DNA from 2 places in the Cupriavidus sp. USMAA2-4 genome. Region 1 is predicted to be linked to the other one. Evidence: predicted binding sites of a transcription regulator. Region 1 holds the regulator's gene; the other holds the start of a gene.
The links. The regulator FliA, encoded in region 1, starts transcription of late flagellar genes. The targets are predictions, from matches to a motif close to CTAAAGTTTNNNNNNNNNNNGCCGNTA.
Positions count from the first base shown of each region.

Region 2: BKK79_RS22700 (flagellin N-terminal helical domain-containing protein) is a predicted target of FliA. The motif match lies at 5,315-5,341, and genes of this name have one in related genera.

Region 1 covers NZ_CP017749.1:2,013,907-2,022,898, forward strand. The annotation lists gene flhB (flagellar biosynthesis protein FlhB) at 1-138, shown strand, start outside; gene flhA (flagellar biosynthesis protein FlhA) at 135-2,225, shown strand; gene flhF (flagellar biosynthesis protein FlhF) at 2,236-4,596, shown strand; gene BKK79_RS28935 (MinD/ParA family ATP-binding protein) at 4,601-5,434, shown strand; gene BKK79_RS28940 (RNA polymerase sigma factor FliA) at 5,555-6,271, shown strand; gene BKK79_RS28945 (flagellar protein FlhE) at 6,271-6,732, shown strand; gene BKK79_RS28950 (flagella synthesis protein FlgN) at 6,986-7,444, opposite strand; gene flgM (flagellar biosynthesis anti-sigma factor FlgM) at 7,514-7,810, opposite strand; gene flgA (flagellar basal body P-ring formation chaperone FlgA) at 7,964-8,776, opposite strand; gene flgB (flagellar basal body rod protein FlgB) at 8,979-8,992, shown strand, end outside.
Region 2 covers NZ_CP017749.1:587,079-596,070, reverse strand. The annotation lists gene fliK (flagellar hook-length control protein FliK) at 1-935, opposite strand, end outside; gene BKK79_RS22715 (flagellar protein FliT) at 1,072-1,401, opposite strand; gene fliS (flagellar export chaperone FliS) at 1,403-1,813, opposite strand; gene fliD (flagellar filament capping protein FliD) at 1,838-3,355, opposite strand; gene BKK79_RS22700 (flagellin N-terminal helical domain-containing protein) at 3,480-5,216, opposite strand; gene BKK79_RS22695 (RNA chaperone Hfq) at 5,399-5,728, opposite strand; gene BKK79_RS42075 (methyl-accepting chemotaxis protein) at 6,649-8,658, shown strand; gene BKK79_RS22685 (MDR family MFS transporter) at 8,968-8,992, shown strand, end outside.

The sequences.
Region 1 (8,992 bases):
CTGTACACCGCCGTGGCCGAGGTGCTGGCCTGGGTCTTCCAGCTGAAACACTGGCACTACTCCAAGGGACCGCAGCCCGCGGCTCCCAGCAACCTTCTCGTGCCTGACGAACTCGCCGTACCGGAAAGCCGCGCATGAATGCCCTGACCTCCTTGCTGAAGCTGCCCGGCGGGCAGACCGCCGGCCAGATGCGAGCCCTGGCGGGCCCGCTGCTGATCGTGATGATCCTGGGCATGATGGTGCTGCCGCTGCCGCCCTTCCTGCTCGATCTGCTGTTCACCTTCAACATCGCCCTGTCGATCATGGTGCTGCTGGTGGGCATGTACACCCAGCGGCCGCTCGATTTCGCCGCCTTTCCCGCAGTGCTGCTGTTTTCCACGCTGCTGCGCCTGTCGCTGAACGTCGCCTCCACCCGCGTGGTGCTGCTCGAGGGCCATAGCGGCCCCGATGCCGCCGGCAAGGTGATCGAGGCGTTCGGCCACTTCCTCGTGGGCGGCAACTTCGCCGTGGGCATCGTGGTGTTCGCCATCCTGGTGGTGATCAACTTCATGGTGATCACCAAGGGCGCGGGCCGTATTGCCGAGGTGGGCGCGCGCTTCATGCTGGATTCGATGCCCGGCAAGCAGATGGCCATCGATGCCGACCTCAACGCGGGCCTGATCAACGAGGAGGGCGCCAAGAAGCGCCGTACCGAGGTGGCCCAGGAAGCCGACTTCTACGGCGCCATGGACGGTGCCAGCAAGTTCGTGCGCGGCGATGCCGTGGCCGGCCTGCTGATCATGTTCATCAACGTCGGCGCCGGCATGGTGGTCGGCATGGTGCAGCACGACCTCGACTTCGCCACGGCCGTGCGCAACTACACGCTGCTGACCATCGGCGACGGCCTGGTGGCGCAGATTCCCGCGCTGGTGATCTCCACTGCAGCCGGTGTCATCGTCTCGCGCGTGTCGAACGACGAAGACGTCGGCCAGCAGCTGACCGGCCAGCTGTTCTCCAATCCGCGCGTGCTCTATATCACGGGCGCCATCATCGGCCTGCTGGGCGTGATCCCGGGCATGCCGCACATCGCCTTCCTGCTGTTCGGCGCCGGCCTGATCTGGTTCGGGCGCTACCTGGCGCAGCGCCAGCAGGCCGACGCGCAGGCCAGCAAGAAGGGCGAGTCGCGCCCCGCGCAGGCGCAGCCGGAATCCACCGAGGCGACCTGGGACGACGTCACCATGGTCGATCCCCTGGGCATGGAAGTCGGCTACCGACTGATCCCGCTGGTGGACCGCGCGCAGAACGGCGAGCTGCTCGGCCGCATCAAGAGCATCCGCAAGAAGATGGCGCAGGAGATCGGCTTCCTGGTGCCGGTGGTCCATATCCGCGACAACCTCGAACTCAAGCCCAACGCCTACCGCATCACGCTCAAGGGCGTGGAGATCGGCAGCGGCGAAGCGGCGCCGGGGCAGTGGATGGCGATCAACCCCGGCCAGGTCAGCGGCACCCTGCCGGGCGCCGAGACGCGCGATCCGGCCTTCGGGCTGCCGGCCGTGTGGATCGACGCCGCGCACAAGGAGCGCGCGCAGGCCTTCGGTTACACGGTGGTCGATGCCAGCACCGTGGTGGCGACCCACCTGAACCACCTGATCCAGATGCACGCGGCCGAACTGCTGGGCCGCCAGGAAGTGCAGCAGCTGCTCGACCGCATCGCCAAGGAATCGCCGAAGCTGACCGAGGACCTGGTGCCGAAGACCATCTCGCTGACCGGCCTGCAGAAGGTCCTGCAGAACCTGCTGGAGGAGGGGGTACCCATCCGCGACATGCGCACCATCCTGGACGTGGTGGCGGAGCACGCGCCCAAGATCAGCGAGCCCAGCGAGCTGACCGAGCTGGTGCGCGTGGCGCTGGGCCGCGCCATCACGCAGCAGCTGTACCCGAACGGGGCGGAAATGCAGGTGGTCGGCCTCGAAGCCGGCCTGGAGCGCGTGCTGACCCAGGTGCTGAACAGCGGCGGGGGCCTAGAGCCCGGCCTGGCGGACGCCCTGCTGCAGCAATCGCGTGCCTGCGTGGAGCGGCAGGAGCAGATGGGCTACACACCCGTGCTGCTGGTGCCGCCGCCGCTGCGGGCGCTGCTGGCTCGTTTCCTCCGGCGTACGCTGCCGCAGCTCAAGGTGCTGTCGCATGCCGAGGTCCCCGACAACCGAAACATCAGGATCACCGCCGTGATCGGCGGTGCAGCATGAGGAAGGCGCGATGAGCGTAGCGAAATTCGTGGCGGCCAATGGCCGCGAGGCCCTGCGGCGCGTGCGCGAGGCGATGGGGCCTGACGCGGTGGTGCTGTCCAACCGGACCGTCGATGGCGGCGTCGAGATCGTCGCCATGCGCGACACCGATGTCGGCGCCATCTCCAGCAGCGCCCAGCTCTATGTGCCGCCCGCACCGGCGCGCGACGACGAGGCCGAGATGGGCGAGCTGCGCGGCGAGCTCAAGTCGATGCGCGCGCTGATCGAGCGCCAGTTCGCCGGCATGGGCAACGTGCCGGTGGCGACGGGCGACCCGCTGCGCGAGTCGCTCTTCACCTGGCTGGCCGGCGCGGGCTTCTCCGGGCAGCTCGCGCGCACGCTGCTGGCGCACCTGCCGGTCGGTCACGACCGCCAGTCGGCGATGGCCTGGATCCGCCAGGAGCTGGCGCGCAAGGTGCAGGTGCTGGCCGATGAGGAAGCACTCTTCGCCCAGGGCGGCGTGCTCGCGCTGATCGGGCCGACCGGCGTCGGCAAGACCACCACCACCGCCAAGCTCGCCGCGCGCTTCGTGCTCAAGCACGGTCCGGAGCGGCTGGCGTTGCTGACCACCGACAGCTTCCGTATCGGCGCGCACGAGCAGCTGCGCATCTATGGCGACATCCTCGGCGTGCCCGTGCACGCGGTGAAGGATGCGGCCGACCTGCGCTTCGCGCTGAACGCGCTGGCCGACAAGCACCTGGTCATCGTCGACACGGTCGGCATGAGCCAGCGTGACCGCAACCTGTCCGAACAGATCGCCATGCTGGCCGGCGTGCAGGCACCGGTGCAGCGCGTGCTGCTGCTCAATGGCGCCAGCCACGGCGATACGCTCAACGAGGTGGTGCACGCCTACCGGCAGGACGCCGGTCTCGGCGGTGAGCCCGGCTGCGGCCTGGACGGCTGCATCATCACCAAGCTGGACGAAGCCACGCACCTGGGATCGGTGCTCGACGTCGTCATCCGCCACCGCCTGCCGGTGTTCTACGCCTCCACCGGCCAGCGCGTGCCCGAGCACCTGGAGCTGGCGCAGGCGCCGGCCCTGGTCGAGCGCGCCTTCCTGACGCCCCGCCGCGGCTCGGTCTTCGCCGATGCGGACGTGGCCCGCCGCCAGGCCGGCGCCCTCGAGGATGCCGAGGCGCAGCGCGGTCCCGCCGCCGAGGACATGCTGCGCTCGCTGAGCGACAGTGCCGATGCGGTCGGTGCCTGCGTGGCCGAGCTCGATGCCGGTACGCAGGGTTTTCCGCTGCTGCGCGCGCTGTGGCAGCAGCGCGACGACGACGCCGCATCGCTGCGCAGCGTCGCGCAGCAGGTGCGCGAAGCTGCCTGCCGCGACCTCGGTCGCGGCTGCGATCGCCATGTGCTGGCGCTGTCCGCCACCGCCCAGTTCGCGGCTGGCGGGCGCCGGGCCCCGCACCATGTTCAGACGACCCTGTGGCTGTCGGATCGCGACGGCTTCCCGCTGGCCGCCGCCGTGAGCGGTGCACGCAACGGCAGCGGCGAAACCGAGGCCGCCACGCTGCGCGCCGCGCTGGCGGCCACGCGTACGGTCGTCAACATGGTCGATGCGCTGCCGGCTCCGGCCGTGCTGGCGCGCTGGCAGCAAGGCGGCGAACGCTGGCTGGCGCGGGCCCGCAAGGGCGCGCGCATGCTCAGCGGAGGCACGGCCTGGAAGGTCGAGGCCCTGGCCGAAACGCTGACCTTCCATGCCGTGGGCGAACTCCATGAGCAGGGCTGCGATGCCGTGCAATGGCTGGCCCAGGTGCCGGTGCGGGTGCCCGACGGTCCGCTGCAGCGCCGTGCCGGCCGCGGCAATGCCGACGGCGGCACCGATGCCTGCCTGCTGGTTTCCCGCCTGGTGGAGCGCGACAGCGGCCGCCTGCTGGACACCAGCTATCTGCTGTGCGACCCCGCCCTGGCCGATGAATCCGCGCGGCTGGCGCAGTGGGCGCGCTGGGCACTGGCCGCCGAGGCACGCTTCCGCACGCTGCGCCACGCGCTCGACCATCTTGCCCGCGGCGCCGTGCCGGCCGCGGACGAGGCGCAATGCCGCGCCGCGCTGATGGCGCTGCAGGCCGGCCTGACCGCCCTGCGTCTCGAATGCGAGCCGGGCGCCGTGGCGGCCGGCTTCCTCTCGCGCCTGGCCGGCCGCGCCGCGGGCAAGGCCGCGCAAGCGGCGCCGGGCCAGGCGCTGGTCGAAGGCCTGGCGCGCCTGCTGGCGCTGCTGGACGTGCTGGAGGGCTATCCCGTGCGCGCAAACCGTGCCGCTGCGGCGGACCCGGTCCGTGCGGATACGTCCGCTGCCGAGCAACAACTGGAATCCGTAGGAGAGTAGGTCTGTGCACACTCTGGCAACCGATCAGGCCGAGGGGCTGCGGCGCCTGCTGGCGCCGCGCGCCACACGGCACATCGCCGTGGTAGCCAGCGAGCCGGGGGCCGGCGCCACGACGGTCGCGCTCGGACTGGCCAGCGCGCTGGCCATGCAGGGCGAGCGCGTCCTGCTGGTCGACGAGGATGCCCCGGGCGCGCGCGCCGCGCACCTGGCCGGAGCCGCGCCGCGCGGCACGCTGGCCCAGGTGCTGGCCGCACAGGCGACGCTCGACCAGGCGCTCGGTGCCGCCGGGCCCAGCGGTGTCGCCGTGCTGCCCGCGGGCGCTGCCGGCCCGGCCGGCGGCGGCCTGCCGGGCACCTTCGGCGCCTTCCGCACCGTGCTGGCCGATGCCCGCGCCGACGGCCAGGGGACGCTGTCGGCGCTGGCCGGCGCCGCGCACAACCTGCTGGTGGTGATGCGCCCCGAGGCGGCCTCGATCACCGCGGCCTACGCGCGCATCAAGCAACTGCATCACCGCTACGCCATCCGCCATTTCCAGCTCGTCGTCAATGCGGCGGCGGGCGAGGGCATCGCCGGCGCGGTGGCCGGCAACCTGGCCCGCACCGCCAGCCAGTATCTCGGCATCGAGGCCTCGTGGGCCGGCTATCTGCCGCTCGATCCGCTGGTCAGGCAGAGCGAGCAGCTGGGTCGCGGCGTGGTCGATGCCTACCCCGCCGCACCGGCGACGATGGCCTTGCGCCGCATCGCCAGCAGCATCGGCGCGTGGCCCATGCGCGCCGCGTCCACCACCTTCCCCGGCGTCGCCTCGGCGACGCCTCCGACCAGCCCACGCATTCATTGACGCCGATGCCGCACGTATCGTTCCCCCAGGCCATCGACCGGGCCCAAGCCATCGGGCCCCGGTCCCTGCACGGTACGCGCGCGGCCGGCGCTGCGCTCTAGAAGCCACGAGAGTCCCACCATGTACACCGTTCAGGGAAAGCTCGAACAGACGGATCTGGTCAAGGCACACGCATCGCTGGTGCGCCGCATCGCCTTGCAACTGGCGGCCAAGCTGCCGGCCAGCGTGCAGCTCGACGACCTGATCCAGGCCGGCATGATCGGCCTGCTGGACGCGGCCAAGCGCTACGAAGACACGCACGGCGCGCGCTTCGAGACCTATGCCAGCCAGCGCATCCGCGGCGCCATGCTCGACGAGGTGCGCGCCAACGACTGGCAGTCGCGCAGCCTGCGCCAGTTCACCCGCCGCATCGAGCGGGCCATACGCAGCCTGGAGCAGAAGCTTGGCCGCACGCCCCTCGATTCCGAAGTGGCCGAGCATCTCGAGATGCCGTTGCCGGAGTACCAGCTGCTGCTCAACGAAGTGCACGGCTGCCAGCTGCTGCATTACGAGGACTTCGAGCGCTCCGGCGAAGAGGATTTCCTCGAGCGCCACCTCGGCGTCAACGAAGACAGCGACCCGCTGATGGTGCTGATGGAGAGCGGCATGCGCGAAGCGCTGATCCGCGCCATCGAGCGCCTGCCCGAGCGGGAGAAGCTGGTGCTGTCGCTGTGCTACGACCAGGAGCTGAACCTGCGCGAGATCGGCGCCGTGCTGGACGTGACCGAGTCGCGTGTCTGCCAGATCCGCGGCCAGGCCATCGCGCGCCTGCGTGGCCAGCTGCGGGGACTGCTCTGATGCGAGGGCCCGGCCGCGCCGCGCCGCGCGTGCAGGCATGCGTTGCGACGGGCGTCGCCGCACTCGGCCTGGCGACCGCCGTCCCGCCAGTCCGGGCGGACGAGGGAGGTCCCGGTCATGCCTGGCAGAGCGTGGTGCAGGGGCCGATGCTGTCCGTGCGCGGGATGCGCATACTGTCGCCTGCGCTGCGGCCCGGCGCGATGCCGGCGCTGGCGACCGGCAAGGTGACATCCGTGCGCTGGCAGTACACCTTCAGCGGCGTGCCGCCGCATGATCTCCAGGTCTACCTGTGCAATGGCAGCCGATGCGTGCTGTTGCCGGCGGCGCAAGGCCACACCGAGGCATTCCGCGGCGATGCCGCCGCACAGGATTTCACCTTTGCTTTCCTGGCACCCGGGCGTGGCGCGCTGGCGCCCGTGCTGCAGGGGCGCGCCAACCAGGTCATCGTCGACTATCGCTGATCGTTGAGAGCGGTCCGCCGCCGCTGCGGCCGGCGGCGATGTTCCGCCGCCGCTGCGGCGACACCCGCGACGCCGTCCTCGGCCGATCCGGCTCGGTTCAGCTCAGCTCAGTTCAGTTCAGTTCAAGGAAGAGGATGGCGGCGCCGGACGGCGCGGTAGCGAGGGGCGATCGTGCGACCATCGTCGCGCGGCCATGTCACCAGCCCGAGCGGGGCGCTGCGAGCGCGCGCCAGTCCCAGCCGCCGCAGTGGCCTCAGCCGCGCGCCAGGCTCAGGCCGGATGCCGCGTTCTGGGTGCGGCCGTCGCGGCCGTAGAGGCCGGCATCGATGCCGCGCTGGCGCAGTACCTGGATGGCCGCGCGCGTGTGTTCGAGATGGGTGGCGATGACCGCCGAATTCAGCGTGCTTGCCTGGTGCGCGCCGAGCGCGGCCAGGCGCAGGGTGCGCCAGGCCTGATGCACGGCGGGGTCGATGCGCAGGCCGACCAGCATGCCGTTCGGGCCGGCGCGCAAGCCGGCGGCGGCCATCTGCGCTTCGCGCGCGGCGCCCAGTTCGGCCAGCGCGGAGGCCAGCGCCGTCTTGCGGTCCAGCACCGCGCCGAGCGCCTGCGCGTCGCCGCTCTTCATCACTTCGCGTTCGTCGGCCAGGGCCTCGGCGAATGCCTTCACGGCTTCGGTTTCGCGATGCAGGATCTGGATCAGGGGCAGGCTCATGGTTTCTCCACGCGCGGCGCTCTATGCCGTTCGCTCTCGGCTCGCTGCTGGGTTCCTGCCGCGGACCGCTTACTGGCCCTGGTTCAGCTCGCGCAGCGTGGCGAGCAGACCGTCGGCAATCTTGCTCGGATCGATCTTGATCCGGCCTTCGACGATGGCCTGGCGGATTTCCTCCACGCGGGCCGTGTCGATGTCGTTGTCGCTATCCTGGCTCAGGCTGGCGCCGATCTGGCGGACCTGGGCGCTCAGGGGGCTGGTCTGCACCTCGGCTGCCGTGGCCGGGGCGGGAGCGGGGGCCGTGGTGGCGCGCGCCGTGCCTTCGGCGGGGGCGCCGGTCCTGGACGAAGTGGACTGATTGATCTTCACGACTGTTCCTTGCTGGGTTCCACATGCATATCGGACGCCCGGCCGCAAACTTTAGGGCCGCCTTGCCGCATGGGCATCGCAAGCCCGCATTGTCGCACGCCATCCCGCCGCTGCGCCGCGTACCCGGCCGCCCGGCCGGTCGCTTTGCCGCGCCTATTGCTGCAGTACCACGGTATCGCCGCTGCGCACCAGCCCGGTGACCACCTGGCCGTTCTTCAGCCGCACCTGCACCGAGCCGCCCGTCGGCGCATCATTCATCACTTTTCCTTCGCTGCTGATCTGGAAGGCCTCGCCTTCGATGGTCACCGACACGGTCTGGCCGTTGCGTACGGCGGCCGGCCGCTTGAGCAGGTCGGCGCGCAGCGGCGAGCCGGCGGCGATGCGGGTGGCGGCGACGGCACCGTTGGCCTGCGCCGGGTCGGTCACCACCGCGCGCGGCAGCATCGCGAGGTCCCCCTGGCGAGCTTGCAGGTCGGCGCTGCCGATCGGTTCGCCGGGGGCGATCGCGCGGGCTGCCACGTAGTAGTCGGTCAACACGCCGACCCGTGCCTGCACGTAGCGTATCCACGGACGTTCGCCACCGCAGCGCACGCCGACCGTGACGCGGCCCCAGGGCGAGCCGCCCGGCGGCAGGAAGGGGTCGGGCGCCTCGCATTCGGGAGCGCGGCCGCCGGAGGGCGGCACGACCTGGATGCTGACCTTGCCCGGCAGGCCGGCGCTCTGGCGCGCGAGGAACTGCTCGACCGCGCTGCGCACGGGATCGTCGGGGAAAGGTGTGGCGGGCGTGGCGCCATTGCCGGCCCTGGCGCCGGCCGGTTGCGCCGCGACGTGGGCGCCGGCCAGGGCCAGCGCCAGCGCGGGCAGCAGGCGCGTCGCGCGGAGCAGGGCGCGGAACAGGGCGCGGAACAGGGCGCGCAATGGGGCGCGCAATGGGGCGCGGAACAGCGCTCGGGACAGAGGCTTCATGTGGGTCTTCCAGCAAGTGCGCGGGCCTTGCGGCACGCAGCGGAACGTCCCGTATTGTAGGCAGCCACCCGGCGCGCTTCGGAGGGAATTGCGCGGGTTTCCGCCGCCTATTCGCGCGATTGCGCTGGCGTCGCCGCACCTACCATGGCAAGCCTGAAGAAGCATGCGCTTCCATGTTCTCCCTTCCCAGCGAGACGCAGACATGATTGACAAACT
Region 2 (8,992 bases), 1.4 Mb from region 1:
TGGATGATCGGAGCCGCGCCGCGCGCCGCCTCCTGGGCGTCGGGCACGCCGGCGCGGGCCGGTTGCGCGGCGCTGTCGCTGCCCGTTGCCTGCAGTTCGCGCGCCGGGCGCGCGGTGCCGCGGGCGACCGCCGCGTAGGCTTCGGCGGCGAGGTTGCCGGGCCTCGGCGCTGCCGCGCCGGGCTGGGCCGCGTGGCCATCCGGCTGGGCGGGGCGGGGTGGGCTGTGGCTCGCTGCATCGGTGTCGCCGTCGGGCTGGGCGGCCAGCAGTGTCTCGCCGGCCGGCAGCGCCGGGCGGGCGGCCGCATCCGCTGGCGCAGGCGTTGGCGTGGGGGCCGGCAGCAGCAGCACCGGGGGGGCGGGGCGGGCGTCGGGTGTGGCCGCGGGCGCCGCCTGCGCTGCCTGCGCCGTCGTGCCGGCGGCGGCGCCATCCTGCGCGTCCGGCCGCGGTGCGGCCGGCAGACGGCCTTGCGGTTCCTGGCGCAGCGCATCGAGGGAGCGCGCGCCGTTGAACCACTGCGCCAGATGGCTCTCGTAGAACATGCCGCTCTGGTTGACCAGCATCGTCAGCGCGCTGCGCAGCGTGGCCGCGGCTGCGGCCCCGGCCGGCGCGGCCGGCAGCAGGGGCTGGCCGCCGCGTACCGCCGTGCCGTCGGTGCGCTCGACCAGGTCGAGGATCGTGCGCGCGGTCCAGCTCAAGGTCTCGCGCGTGGAGCCGCCCGCAGCGAGCGGGCCGCCGGGCGTGCCGGCGGCGGTGGCCTGGCCGAGCCCGCGCGCTTCCACGGTGCCGCCGCTGGTGCTCTGCATCCCGCTTTCCGGCACATCGGAGAGGGGTAGCAGCGTGGCCAGGCGCGACGCGGTCAGGGCGGAGCGGACTTGCGAGGCCGAAGCGCCGGTCAGCAGCGAAGGGTCGGGCAAGGACGGGATGCTGGTCATGGCTGGCGTTCGTCAGGCCGCGTTGTGCCCTGGACCGTTCCGCATTGCCGGGTGGCGGGCGCCGGGGGCGGCCGGGCGCGGTGCGGGGACGGGGGACGGGTTCGAGGGGGGGCTCGGGCCGAGGGCGGTGGGAAACTCAGGCGGGCTGGTAGGCCTGGTGCAGGTCGCGCTGGCGGCGGCTGTTGCGCAGCAGGTCGCTCAGGCGGTTCCATTCGGGCATCAGCAGGTCGCGGATGGCCGCGTCGCAGGCCAGGATGCGCTCGAGATGGCCGCGGCGCCGGTCGCGTTCGTCCACGCTGGCGGGCGCGTCGTGGTCCAGGGTCTTCAGGTGTTCCACGCGCGCCAGGTAGGACTCCTGCAGCGCGTAGACATCGTCCATCCTGCCAGCTTCCGCGGCGCCGAGCATGCGCTTGGCGAGTGCCTCCAGTTCCACGTAGCAGGCAAGGATCGGGCTGCTTGCCGGCATGTCAGGACTCCATGGCGACCGGCTGCGGCGTCGCGGCGATCTGCGCCCAGGCCGAGGCCAGGTTCTCCAGCAGGCGGTCCACTTCTTCGAGGATGGTCGCGTCGTTGTTCAGGTTGGCCTGGAAGAGGCGGCGCGACATGTACTCGTAGAGTTGTTCCAGGCTGGCCGAGATGTCGCCGCCCGCCTCATGATCGAGCGAGGCGCGCAGGCCGTTGTCGATGATCCGCATGGCATGGCCGATGGCCTTGCCCTTGTCGGCGATGTTGCCGTCGGCCATGTGGAACTTGGCGCGGGCGATGGCACCGCGGGCGCCATCGTACAGCATCGTGATCAACTGCTGGGGGCTGGCCGACATGGCCCCGGTCTGCACGCCGATCTTGGCGTAGGTATTGGCGGCATTGCGTGCATACATGATTCTTGGCTCCGGCTCCGGCGATCAACCCGAGGTGCTGCTGCTCTTGGTCATCGCGTTGAACTGCTGCGTGAGATAGCTGCTGGTATTTTGCATTTGCGACATCAGCACGTCCAGGTGGCTGAACTCCGTCTGGTAGTTCTGGATCTGCGCGTTGATGGTGCCCTGCAAGGCCGTGTACTGGGAGCTGAGGCTCGTCAGCGTCTGGTTGATGCCGTTGGTCGCAGCGGTGAGGGCGCCGTTGGTGCCGGTCATGCTGGTGACCAGCGAATTGATCTGGTTGCCGTAGCCGCTGACACCGTTGGTGTTGGCGAACAGCGCGGCCACGCCGTTCGGGTTGCTGGACAGCGCGCTGTCCAGCGTGGTGGAGTCGAAAGACAGCGTGCCGTCCTTCTGGAAGGTGACGCCGGCCTGGGCCAGCGTCTTGATCGCGTTTGCGCCGCTGCCGCTGCCGCTCTGCGCGGCGTTGAGCACCGAGCGCAGTTGCTGCTGCAGCACCTGCAGCGTGGAGTCGCCGGTCAGCGGCTGGGCCGTCTTGGTGCTGGCGTCATAGGCCGACAGGCTGGTGATGGTGCTCTGCAGGTTGTTGTAGGCGGTGACGAAGGACTGCACGCCGGTTTCGATCGTCTTGGTGTCCTGCTTCACCGCCACGGTCGACGCGCCGGTCTGCGACAGCGACAAGGTCACGCCCTGGATGGCATCGGTGACGCTGTTGCTGGCGCTCTGGATCGCGATGTTGTTGACCGTCATCTTCGCGTTCTGCCCGGCCACCACCTGCTGCATGTTCTGCGCGCTGCCCCCGGTGGGGTCATAGCCGAGCAGGGACGACAGCGAGGCGCCGCTGCCGGACTCGTTGCTCGTCGTGATCTGCATGCTGCTGTTGGCGCCGGTCGCGTTCGAAGTCAGCACCAGGCGGTAGGGCGTGCCCGAGCCGTCGTTGATGATGCTGGCGGTGACGCCGGCGTTGGCCTTGTTGATGGCACCGGCGATGCCCTGCAGCGTGTTGTTGCTGCTGTCGATCGTGATGTCGACGCCGCTCGATCCCGATTTGGCGGCGAAGGTCGTGCCATTGCCGTAGACGCCGTTGCTGAGCGTGTTGTTCGGATCGGAGATGGTGCCCAGGTTGATGTGGATGGTGCCGGTCATGGTGCTGGCCGTCTGGCTGGCCTGGCCGGTACTGACCAGCGACTGGGCTTGCGCGAGCTGCGTCACGTTGACCGCATAGCTGCCTGCCACCGCGCTCGTGCTGGAGGTCGCGCCCACCGTGCCGGCATTGCTGGAGGTGGCAGTGGTGGAATTGAAGAAGCTCGGCTTGGAGAGCTGCTGCGCCGTGGTCTGGAAGGCGGTCAGCATGCTCTGCAGCTGGCCATAGGCGGACAGCTTGGTCTGGTAGGCCGTCTCCTGGTTCTTGATCTGCGTCAGCGGCGTCTGCGCGGCCGTGGTCAGCTGGGTCAGCAGGGTGCTCAGGTCCAGGCCGGAGCCGACCCCGAGTGACGTGATCAGGGGGCTGGAGCTGCTGGAGGTCGAGGAGGTGGTCGTCATGGGGTGTTCCTGGCTTGGCCGAACCCATCAGGAAAGGAAGGACTTTCGCAGGGCCGGAGCCCTGCGGAAATGCTCCCGCGCGGGGCCGGACTGGCGTCCGGCCCCGCGCTGGCGGGGCTTCAGCTTACTGCAGCAGCTTCAGCACGCTTTGCGACGACTGGTTCGCCTGGGCCAGCACCGAGGTACCGGCTTGTTGCAGGATGTTGGAACGGGTCATCGCCGACACTTCCGTCGCGTAGTTGGCATCCTGGATGTTCGAACGGGCCGAGCTCATGTTGGTGATGCTGGTACCCAGGTTCGTCAGGGCCGAGGACAGGCGGTTCTGCACCGCGCCCAGGCTCGAAGCCAGCTTGTCGACTGCGGCCAGGGCCTTGTCGATGGCGGTCAGCGGGTCGGCCGTCGAAGCGCCGGTGGACGACTGAGCGGCGGTGGTGAAGGCGTTGGTCGAAGCATCCACGTAGGCGGTCTGGCCGACCTTGGCGTTGATGTTCGGATCGTTTGCCGCAACCGTGCTGGCGTTGTTGGCAGCGACGCTCACCTTGCCCGTGGTCGAGTCGACCAGGTAGTTGGTGGTGTAGCTGGCGGTGTTGGTCAGGCCGCCGTTAGCGTCGATGTACTGGGAGGTCGCGCCGTTGGCACCGTCGGTCTTGCCGCTGGCGCCGTCGATCTTGACCGTGGTGCTCAGGCCGCTGGTCTTGCCCAGGGTGACCGTGGTGGCATTGCCCGAGCCGCCGGCCAGGATGGCCGCTTGCACGTCGCTGCTCGTCGCGGTGGCGGTGTTGTTCAGGCCGTTGGCGCCATCCGAGCTGTAGGTGGTGCCGTTGATCGAGATGGTTGCCTTGCCGGCAGCGGCGCCCGACGCGGCGGTGAAGGTCGATGCCAGCGTGGCCTGGGCGTACGAACCGGTCGTGTTGTTGGTGGTCAGGTTGCCCGAGCCGTCGTCGTACAGCGTGGTGGTGCCGTCGGCGGCGGTCAGCTTGCCCGAGCTGTCGACCTTGAACTGCACGGTCGCGCCGGTCTGGTTGGTGTACGTGCCGGTGGCCTGGCCGAAGGCCGGCTTCTGCGAGTTGGCCAGCGCGGCAACGTTACCCGAGGTGGTGTTGACCGTGTAGCTGAAGTTGCCGGCGCTTGCGTTGTAGGTGTAGGTGTTGCCGCCTGCCACTGCAACGGTGTCGCCATCCTTCAGGTTCGACAGCACTTGTGCCGAGGTCGCGAACACGTTCTTGGTGGTGACCTGGTACAGGTTCTTGTTGTTGGCGTCCTGCACGGCGGTGCCGGCGGCGACGGCGTTCTGCAGGTCGGTCTGGCTGGCGGCGGCGTTCTGCTGGCCGGCCACGCTGAAGCCGGTCAGGTTCAGGGTCTTGGTGCTGGTTTCCTGCAGGCCGATCGAGATGGTCTGGCCGTCGTTGGCACCGACCTGGATGCTGACTGCGCTGGCCTTGGACGACAGCACGGCGATGCCGTTGAACTGGGTCTGTTGCGAGGTGCGGTCGATTTCTTGCAGGCGCTGGGTGATTTCGTCCTGGATCGATTGCAGGTCCGAAGCCGAGTTCGTGCCGTTCTGCGCTTGCACCGTCAGTTGGCGGATACGTTGCAGGTTGTCGGTGATCGAGCTCAGGGCGCCACCGGTGGTCTGGGCCAGCGAGATGCCGTCGTTGGCGTTCTGCTGCGCTTGCGTCATGCCGTTGATGTTCGACGTCATGCGGTCGGCGATGGCCATGCCGGCGGCGTCATCGCTGGCGCTGTTGATGCGCAGGCCCGACGACAGGCGCTGGATCGCAGTGCTCAGGTTCGACTGCGACGCATTCAGGTTGTTCTGAGTCATCAGAGACAACACGTTGGTATTGATGACCATTGACATGGTGGGCTCCTATTTCCAGTGATATATGCACATTCCGGCGGGTGCCGTAACGTTGGCCACCTGCGTTGCAGGATCAGTGGTGCCTCCGTTGCAAGGGTTATCGACAGGGCGGGAAGAAGATTTAGAGTGATCTTCGCGTCGAATCTGCAAGCGGGGCATTCCGGAGCCCGGCGGGCAGGGAACTAGCCCCGCCGGCGGCCGCGTGGAATGAAGAGATCGACGAACTCGGGCGAGTTGATGGCCTCGTCCCGGTGGGCATCGAAGGGAGAGTTGGCGGCGGCGGCCGGCATCACCCAGGAAATGGCGTGCTTGTATACCACCTGCGGCTGCTGGTCTTGTACATGCTTGCCCAGCAGCAGCACGTAGTCGTCCATGCGCAGCACCAGGCCCTGCAGGCGGACGCCGTTGGAGAGATGGACGACGACCGGCGAGTGCGTACCGTAGTGCGCGGCGTAATGGAGCGACTGCAGTTTTCGCTTGCTGCGGGTTGGCCTGGTTACCTTCTTGTGCACGGCTTCTCCGGAAGAGCCCGAACGGGTCCTGGCGGCTGACTACGCTTCGGGGATCGGTTCCAGGCTTCGCTGCGGGCGAGAGCAGGGCGGAAACCGCGGCAACCCGATGGCGGCGAGGGATGAAACATTCGCTCTCGGTGCCGGCGCAAGGGCCGCAGGGGCTGACCGTCTCGGCGCGCATCGGGCAGGGTCCGTTGCGGGACGCTGGGCTGCCCTGCGGCTGGGGCCGAGAGGTGTCGCCAGGAGAGAAGGGGAACACTTCAGCCGGCGAGAGTAACAAAGTTTTTCGGAGATTGACTCAGTCCTCACTCTCGTCATTTAGAGGTTTACCTCTAAAACGCAGCGTGAGAACCGTGAAATGTTATCTGCTGGTATCTTCCGGTGCCGGACTGCCGGTTCTGGCGCATGACTCCCGGACCACGTCGCTGCAAGGCTTGGCGGCCGGGAGGGGGCGTCTTCTTTGCGCTGGCAAGAGGTGCGCGTCATCCTTCCGTTCACAAAAAAGTGGCAGAAGCTACACCTGCGCCATCCGGGGTTTCCCTGATGGAAGCAGGATTTACACCTCATGTAAGCGCGTTTATATTCACAGCAGAGCCGTTCGGCTCTTGGCAGTCCTCGAAAGCCTACGAGCACCCCGCGCGTGGGCTTCTTTTTTTGGCCCTCTGCATGGATACATCGCGGCCGGAGCCGCGATGTCCTGCTTCCGGCGTTGTCCGGGGTACCTCATCTGTATTAGACGCGCCGCGCTGTCCTGCCCATTGGCGGAACAGGCGGCGCTTTCCCCCTCTATTCGTTTTTCCGCTCAAGGTGGCGCATGGCGCGGCCGTTAGCGCCGCTTGCGTCGGCGTCTGCCTTGCGGGGCCATGCCGGCGCGTGTGCGTTCATAACGTAGAGACCGAGGATCGAGGAGGATTGAGCAGATGCGTTTGCGCAATGTCGGCATCGGCTTCCGCTTGTCGGGGGCTTTCGCGCTGGTGGCGGTACTGCTGGTGGCGGTCGCGCTGGTCGGGGCGTTTTCCCTGCATGCGCTGAATGTATCCATGCACCAGACTGTCGAGCAGCGCTTGTTCAAGGTGCTGGACCTGGACCGGGTCAAGGAGTCGGCGCTGACCATCGGGGTGATGGTGCGCGATGCCACGCTGAGCGAGGATCCCACGGCGGTGGAGCGCAATGGTAATCAGATCGATGTCCTGCGCCAGCAGATGTCCGCCACGCTGGACGAGCTCGATCGCGTGCTCAATGCCAGCGGCAGGCCGGAGGTGCAGGAACGCATGCGTGCCTTGAAGTCGGCGCGTGACACTTACAACGGCCAGCTCGACATGGTGCTGAGGCAGTTGCGCTCCGGCGAGTTCGCCGGGGCGCGGGCATCGCTGGTGGCGACGCTGCCGGCTGCCCAGGCACCCTACTTCGAGCAGCTCAACGGACTCGCCGCGACCGGCCGCGAACTGGCCGTGAGCGCCTTGCGGGATGCCGATACCAGCTATGCGACCGCGCGCAACCTGCTGGCCGGCCTGACGCTGGTGGCGGTGCTGCTGGCGGTGGTGGCCGGGGTCGCCATCACGCGTTCCATCACCGCGGCCGCGCGCGAGGCGCTGGCGGCCGCCGAGGCGCTGGCCCAGGGGCGGCTGAACCATTCCGTCTCCCGGCACGGGCGCGACGAACTGGGCCGCATGCTGGAGGCGCTGAATCGTGCCTTCGGCCAATTGTCGGCGCTGGCGCGCGGGGTGCAGGGCGCCTCGGCCTCGATCGGTGCCGCCACTGACGAGATCTCGCGCGGCAATACCGACCTGTCCCAGCGCACCGAGGAGCAGGCCGCCTCGCTGCAGCAGACTGCCGCCTCGATGGAGCAGTTGACCTCCACCGTGCGGCAGAACGCCGACCACGCCAACCAGGCCAACCAGCTGGCCGTCGGCGCGTCGGCAGTGGCGGACGCCGGCGGGCAGGCGGTACGCGCGGTGGTGCAGACCATGCAGAGCATCTCGCAATCCTCGGCGCGCGTGACCGAGATCATCGGCGTGATCGAGGGCATCGCCTTCCAGACCAACATCCTGGCGCTGAACGCCGCGGTCGAGGCCGCGCGCGCCGGCGAGCAGGGCCGCGGCTTCGCCGTGGTGGCATCCGAAGTCCGCAGCCTGGCGCAGCGCTCCGCGGCCGCGGCCAAGGAGATCGGCGAGCTGATCACGGCATCGGGGCGCCAGGTGGACGACGGTGCGCGCCAGGTCGAGCATGCCGGCCGCACCATGGACGAGATCGTGGCGTCGGTGCGCCGCGTGACCGACATCATGGGCGAGATCTCGGCCGCCACCCAGGAGCAGTCATCGGGTATCGAGCAGATCAACCGCGCCGTGGCGCAGATGGAAAGCGTGACGCAGCAGAATGCCGCGCTGGTGGAGCAGGCCGCGGCGGCGGCCGACAGCCTGAAGGGGCAGGCGGCGCGGCTGGTCGACGAGGCCTCTCGCTTCGAGGTCGGTGCCGCGCCGGCGGCGCCGGTATCGGTCGCGGCGCCATCTACGCCGTCCACGCCATCCGCGTTGGCCGCGTCCGCATGGACCCGCCAGGATCCCGCGCCGGCCCCGGCGGCGCCGCGCCGGGCCGCCGTGGCGCGCCCGGCCGCCGCCCCGGCGATTCCCGCGCGTGCGCGAGCGAATGCGGGCGCAACGGCCGGCAAGCCCCCCCAGCCTCCCAGGGCCACCGGGTCCGCCAGGGCCGCCAGGACCGGGAGCGAAGCGGCCTTCGCCGCCGCTGAGCCGGCCCGCCAGCCGGTGCTGCCCAGCAAGGCCCGCCCACCGGTGACGCGCAAGCCGCAGGATGGTGTGCTGCCAGCGGCCAGGCGCGAGGCATCGCGCCCCGCCGCCGGCCGGCCGGTGGCGCAGGCGCCACGGCGGGCCGCCAGTGTGGAGCATGCCAGCGGGGACTGGGAGAGCTTCTAGCCGAGCTTCCAGCCGCGCGCCGGCCCCGCCGCCCCATGCTGCGGCCGGCAGCGCGGCCGGCTTCAGCCTACAATACCGGCTTCGCTTGCCCCCAACACAAAAAACAGCAGCAACGGCCGGGGCAGCAGGGCGCGGCATGGCTCACGGCGCGTCTTCACGCGCTTCGCCGCGCGGCCGGCCGTGCCGCACTCTCCCGACATGACAGTCCGTCCCCCCGACACGCCGTCCGCCCAGGGCGGCGCCGCCGCGCCTGCCTCCGCTTCGCCTTCCCTCGCACCCTCGTCCGCTGCGCCGCCCGGCGTGCCGGTCATGCAGGTGATCTTCGGCCTGATGC